DNA from 3 places in the Bacillus sp. XF8 genome. Region 1 is predicted to be linked to each of the others. Evidence: predicted binding sites of a transcription regulator. Region 1 holds the regulator's gene; each other region holds the start of a gene.
What was found. Region 1 encodes LexA, which represses DNA repair genes until DNA is damaged. Its sites were predicted from a motif close to CGAACATATGTTCG; they were not measured.

Region 1 (2,284 bases):
TTTCTTCAATCGGTACTTCTTTCTTCTCACGTCCTGTACTTAAATGACGATTTTTTAAATTTTTTTCTGGACGAAATCCCCTTTCTACCGCTCGCTGCATTCCACGTTTAATCTTCAAATTATGAATCTTTCTCTGATACTCTTCAACAATACCGATGATATCTAGTACCATAGAATCTGAATCAGAAAGCTGTAATTCACCATTATGTGTATGTGTATATACTTTTATCCCTTCTTTATGTAAACAATGCATTAAGGCAATCTTTGCATTTCCTCTTCCAAGCCGTGTTTCATCTTGAATGAGTAGCACATCAATCTCTTCATCTCGAATCATGTCTAGTACTTCTAATATACCGTCCCGTTCAATCGTATAGCCGCTTGCCTTCTCCTCAATTACCTTTACAACATTCATTTGATACCGCTTAGCTAAATGCAATAATTCATCTTTTTGGCGTGATAATGAAGTTTCTTGCGCTTCTTTCGTTGTGCTTACGCGGGCATAAATGATTGCATTCATTTTAAAACCTTCTTCCCCATTTCGATTTTTCCTTTAGTGTATCACAAATCGTCCTTTTGTTCGAACTTATGTTTGTAGAATGTTTTTTCGCATGTTATACTTATAAGTAAGAAAATTGAAAGAAAACGAGGTGTTAAAAAACATGGAAAAGTTAACAAAACGCCAGCAAGACATTCTCGACTTCATTAAGCTAAAAGTACAGGAAAAAGGTTATCCACCTTCCGTACGTGAAATCGGTCAAGCGGTTGGCCTTGCTTCTAGTTCTACTGTGCACGGACATTTATCACGTCTAGAAGAAAAAGGTTATATTCGACGTGATCCAACAAAACCAAGAGCCATTGAAATTTTAGGAGAAGTGAGAATTGAAACAGAAACACAATCAGTTGTTCAAGTCCCAATTGTAGGAAAAGTTACAGCTGGTTTACCAATTACAGCAGTTGAAAGTGTAGAGGAACACTTCCCACTTCCTGCAAGCATTGTTGCTGGAGCAGATCAGGTATTTATGTTACGAATCTCGGGAGACAGTATGATTGAAGCTGGTATCTTCGATGGAGACTTAGTTGTTGTTCGTCAGCAACATTCCGCATACAATGGCGAGATTGTCGTTGCTTTAACAGAAGATAATGAAGCAACTGTGAAACGTTTTTACAAAGAAAAAGATCATTTCCGCCTGCAACCCGAAAACTCTTCTTTAGATCCAATCATTTTAGATAAAGTTTCTGTTATCGGAAAAGTAATCGGTGTATATCGTGACTTACATTAAAAAATAGACCAGCAAGACTGGTCTATTTTTTAATTCGCTTCAATTGTCACGTCTCCTGCGGAGGTTTGTCCGCTAATTTTCACACTACCATTTCCTAGTGTTACATCCCTCTCTTCTTCCTTAAAAATTCTCACTTCACCTGCAAATGTTTTCCCACTTACAGTCGCATCTTGAGGCTTTTCGAGCAAGCGAATGTCAACGTCTCCTGCAGTGGAACTTGCTTCCAAATCATATTTGGAGTCGTGATCAATAACATCTACATCTCCACTTTTTGTTTTTGCTACGACTTTACCACTTACTTTTTTCATTTTAATTTCGCCCGCTTTTGAAGATCCTTCTACCTTCTTCGCTGTCACTCGCTCTATTTCTACATCCCCACCAAGCGTCGATGCATCTACACGTTCACCTTTCACATCACTTACTGTTATCTCACCCGCAGAAGAACTCACTTTTATTTCTTGATAGGAACGTTCTGGAACAACAATTGTTACTCCTGGTGTTTTAAACCCGAAAGATAAAAATGAAAAATCGAATGAAAGTCCCTTTTTTATCCTCCCTTGAATCTTTAATGTATCTCCTTGTTCATCAATACTCACTTTTTGTTTTGCAATATTCCCTGATTGTTTTATATAAAAAGAAGAATCATTTCCTCTTTGAACCGTAACATCCCCAGCATCCAAATCAATTTCTAAATTTTTAATTGCTTCATTTTTAATAACCTTTTCTTTATCTCCACTTTCCGCCGCATCTACTGCTTTTGTATATGTTTGTGATATACCAATAACGCCAATAATGATAAAAGCGACAGCTACTAACAATATTTTTTTCATCTCAGTTACTCCCCTTTAATCATTTTGAGATTCCAATTTATATAGCTTACACAAAAGTTTTTAAACCATTTTGTACAGTAGTAAGCAACTATACATAACAATAAACCTACTCCAACGAACGTAATAGAAACAAATATATCAAGCCATAAAAAAGTACCAGTTAGTATTTTAATT
Region 2 (2,284 bases), on a different contig from region 1:
TGGCGCCCCATCTACAAGCGGATCATCAATAATTCCTTCTCTTTTCGCAATCCTCACTTCAAATTTTGTTTTTTCCATATACAGTTCTTTTAATTCTTGGTGGATTGCATCCGTAAGATGATCTGCCAGCTGATGACGCATATTACTCAATATCCTTGCTTCCTTCAAAATCACGCTTTCTAATTCTTTTAATTTCTTTTTCGTCGTTTCAATATGCACATCTTTATTTTCAATTGTAAAAATTTCTTGCTCTATTTTATCAGCATACGCTAAAATCTCTTCTACATTATTTCCATATTTTCTCTTTAGCATACGAATTTCATTTAAACGCGTTTCAATTTCGTCTAAACGGTTCGGATCATATTCCATCATATCTAACTTTTCCCGAAGCTGATAAGCAACCTCTTCTAATAAGTAGTAGCTATTAGCAATCGAATCATGATTCTCTTGATACGCCTCATCTAAGTGCGTAATGCTCTCCATTTGTCCCATTGCATTTCGTACATGGTCAAGTCCACTACCATCTTCGCTTAATGAACGGTATGCATCACCAAGCGCTTTATAAATTTTTTCGAAATTGGAGATTTTTAATCTCTCTTCCGTCAATTCATTTTCTTCATCAGCTTTCAAATCTGCTTTCCGAATTTCTTCGTGCTGGAATTGAATTAAATCTAACCGATGTGCCATCTGTTGCTCATTCTCTGTTAAAGATTTAAGTTGCTTTTTTAACTGCTCATACTCACCGTATACATCTTGATATATTTCTAATTGGTTCACGATACGATCTCCGTCGAAATGATCGAGCATAAACAAATGGCGTTCCTCATTCATCAAATCTTGGGTTTCATGTTGCCCATGAATATCGACAAGTGTTTTTCCAATTTCTTTTAATATACTCAATGTGACAAGCTTACCATTTACACGGCACACACTTTTTCCATTCGCAGCGATGTCACGTTTTAAAATGATCATCCCATCTTCAATTTCAATGTCCAGCTCTTCAGCCTTCGCAATACATGGATGTTTACTATCCTCTATATAAAATAAACCTTCAATTTCAGCTTTCTCTGTTCCGTATCTAACAAACTCTGCTGAACCACGGCCACCAACAAGTAAGCTGATTGCATCAATAATAATTGATTTTCCGGCACCTGTTTCACCACTTAAAACTGTTAAACCTTTTTGAAAAGAAATATTTAATGACTCAATAATAGCAAAGTTTCTAATCGATAATTCCGATAACAATGCCCCATTCACCTCGTTATAAACTAATCCCCTACTAAGGGCTTTCGCTGAGCACTTTTCACTCAAGTAGTTATTGTATGTAGCATTTACTCTTCTAGCCCGCTCCATTGTACCAAACATTTGTTTTACGGGTCAATCCATCGATTTCCTAACTTGATTCTAAAAAACACTATATTTCACTTTACATTCATCTATTTTCCTATAATAAAAAATATCTTGTTTACTTTCTGCTTTTAGCAAAAAAGTAAACAAGATTCTTTTTGTTACAGCATATTTAAGAAACGATCTGATACAACACCTGTATCTTCAGGCGTACGGCAAATGATTAAGCAAGTATCATCACCACAAATGGTTCCAATAATCTCATCCCATTCCAAATGATCAATAAGTGCTCCCAGCGCGTGTGCGTTACCTGGTAATGTTTTTAACACAAGCATATGTCCTGCTGTGTCTAACTTTACAAACGAATCGACTAGATTGCGTTTTAATTTTTGCAACGGGTTAAATCGTTGATCTGCTGGTAAGCTATATTTATAGCGACCATCATGTAATGGCACTTTTACTAAGTGCAACTCTTTAATGTCCCGTGATACAGTTGCTTGCGTTACATTAAAACCTTCATTACGTAAAATATCAACTAGTTCATCTTGTGTTTCAATTTCTTTATTCGCGATAATTTCTCTGATTTTAATATGGCGCTGACCTTTATTCATACATTTGCACCTCACACTATCTCTTACCATAGTTTAAACATTGGTATACTTCACTTATTTATGTTAACTTATAATCGTTTACTTGTACATAATTGTTTTTACAATCATTATACAATTCCAACAAAAAGAGGAACAACAACAGTTATTCCCCTTTCCCTTTTTGCTTTAAGACCTCGTGAGCTTCTGTTACAACTTGCTCTACAGAAACTAGAGAATGATTTTCACCACTCTCACGCTCACCATGCCATTTTAAATGAATTAAAAACTCAATATTTCCGTCTCCACCTGTAATTGGAGAGAATGTTAAGTTTTCAACATCATATCCT
Region 3 (2,284 bases), on a different contig from region 1:
GTTCTCAATGCCTGAACAGAAACCCATCTCTCGCATCATTTCTAAATCATAACGAGTCCGTTGTTCAATCCGCTGCGCTTCTAACAATTTACCGTTATCATTTAATTCTTTTAAACGTTCTTCTAATTCTTTTTCAATATTCTCAATGGCAACTTTCATTTTTTCTTCACGTGTAACGAAGTGAGACGCTGGGAAGATTGCCACATGCTCACGTTCTGCTAATACTTCACCTGTTAAGGCATTCACTTCACGGATTCGATCAATCTCATCTCCAAAAAACTCAATCCGAATGCAATGTTCATCAAGCGATGCTGGGAAAATCTCAACTACATCCCCGCGCACCCGAAATGTTCCACGCTGGAAATCGATATCATTGCGGCCGTACTGCACATCAACAAGTTCACGAAGCAATTGATTGCGGTCCTTTTCCATACCAACGCGCAAAGAAACAACGAGTTCACGGTATTCTTCTGGAGAACCTAAGCCGTAAATACAAGATACACTCGCTACGATGATAACATCGTCTCGTTCAAATAAAGCTGATGTCGCTGAATGACGCAATTTATCAATCTCATCATTAATTTGTGCATCTTTTTCAATAAACGTATCGGTTTGTGGTACATACGCTTCCGGCTGATAATAATCGTAATAACTCACAAAATACTCAACTGCATTGTTCGGAAAGAAATCTTTCAACTCACTATACAGCTGTCCCGCTAACGTTTTATTATGAGCCATTACAAGTGTTGGCTTCTTCACTTCTTTAATAACATTTGAAATCGTAAATGTCTTACCCGTTCCTGTCGCTCCAAGCAACACTTGATGCTTCTTACCATTATTAATCCCTGCTACCAGCTGCTTTATCGCCCGCGGCTGATCACCTTGCGGGGAATATTCTGAGACAATCTCAAATTGATGTTCCAAACAAATCCGACCTCCTCATAAAAAATCTGTATTCCCATTTTACCACGAATGCCTATAAAAAAACCAAGAAAACGAACAGATATTCGGTAAAGTTTTCGACAATGAAAACTCTTCACCCTTTACAACGTTTCAAAGATCAGAGACGAATTTTGCTTAGCGTATATTTTCGTTAAAATGTTGACGATACGCCAAGAAACACAAAAGAGTCCTATTTATTTAGGACTCTTTTTTCAGGCTGTTTTTATATCTGAACCTCTTTGTATCTGTCAACACTGATAAAAAAGAGGAAAAGGAGAGATTCATGATGATGGGTGCATTGAAAAATCATCGCGATGAGCTTGTATCAGTTTCTGTAGAAGAGTTAGTTCCACAAGATCATTTTCTTCGTGCAATTGAAGTCACTATTAATTTCGATTTTATTGAAGAGAAGTTACGTCCTTATTACTGCGAGAATAACGGTCGTCCCAATAGAGTAAACCCTATTGATACAAGAGTTAAATCTTGAGAACAAAGGCTTCATGATGTCTCATATAACTTATTTCAAATACCTTAACGTTGTTAAAACAGTAAGTTTATATTGAGCGATGGGCTTAACGTTGTAAATCCGCATTTTCCTGACGCTACCCCATTTATAAAAAATAAAACTAAGTTCATGGCTTTTTATAATTTATAAAACTGATCATTAAATATTTATAGGGGTCCCACCCCATGGCCATCAAACTAAGAAAACGAGTCACCCTAATATTTAAAAGTTTACATTCAAAAGAAAAAGCACTCTAATGAGTACCTTTCTTCGACTTGAGCCACTTTACTTTTAATAATATGAACGTTGGACTCCCATCCACTTACTATTTCACTATATTTATCTATATTGTTTATTAGGGAAATGAGAATAATACTTTTGTATAACGTCTTGAAGGAAATATATTTTTCTTCCATTTGCATGACCCTTTTAATATAAATAACAATTTTTAGTATAAATTCACTCATTGAGTTTCCACATCTAATAAGATAATATGGGCAAGATATTATTGTTATAAAGGCTATTTAAAGCTACAAAGTGAATAAGTAATAATGCTAAATATTTTAAAGGAGGATATGTAATGAGTAATAAAAACAAAAATACTACAAATTCTAAATCCATTAAGGTTGATTTTGATTATATGAGATCCGCTATTACCGAAGAACACTCTCTTTTAAATGGTGAGGAACTTCTGAAGAGAGATGACAGTAATGTAGAAGTTGCATACAGATATGATCAATTAGGAAGGGTTATATCAGAAACTAGTAGTCCTGGAATCGAATTTGAAGCATCAAGAAGATACCCACACAATCTCAGTGAAGAACAAATAGACGATAT

Region 2: a site for LexA is predicted at 1,359-1,372, ahead of recN (DNA repair protein RecN). Genes of this name have one in related genera too.
Region 3: a site for LexA is predicted at 997-1,010, ahead of uvrB (excinuclease ABC subunit UvrB). Genes of this name have one in related genera too.

What each region holds. Positions count from the first base shown of each region.
Region 1 covers NZ_JAGDQK010000023.1:22,538-24,821, reverse strand. Annotated here, with positions in the region: gene J4P91_RS15245 (YneB family resolvase-like protein) at 1-517, opposite strand, end outside; gene lexA (transcriptional repressor LexA) at 660-1,280, shown strand; gene J4P91_RS15235 (DUF4097 family beta strand repeat-containing protein) at 1,310-2,110, opposite strand; gene J4P91_RS15230 (DUF1700 domain-containing protein) at 2,116-2,284, opposite strand, start outside.
Region 2 covers NZ_JAGDQK010000058.1:16,920-19,203, reverse strand. Annotated here, with positions in the region: gene recN (DNA repair protein RecN) at 1-1,245, opposite strand, end outside; gene argR (arginine repressor ArgR) at 1,509-1,958, opposite strand; gene J4P91_RS26620 (TlyA family RNA methyltransferase) at 2,101-2,284, opposite strand, start outside.
Region 3 covers NZ_JAGDQK010000018.1:68,105-70,388, reverse strand. Annotated here, with positions in the region: gene uvrB (excinuclease ABC subunit UvrB) at 1-924, opposite strand, end outside; partial or broken gene J4P91_RS11515 (transposase) at 1,229-1,408, shown strand; gene J4P91_RS11510 (hypothetical protein) at 2,028-2,284, shown strand, end outside.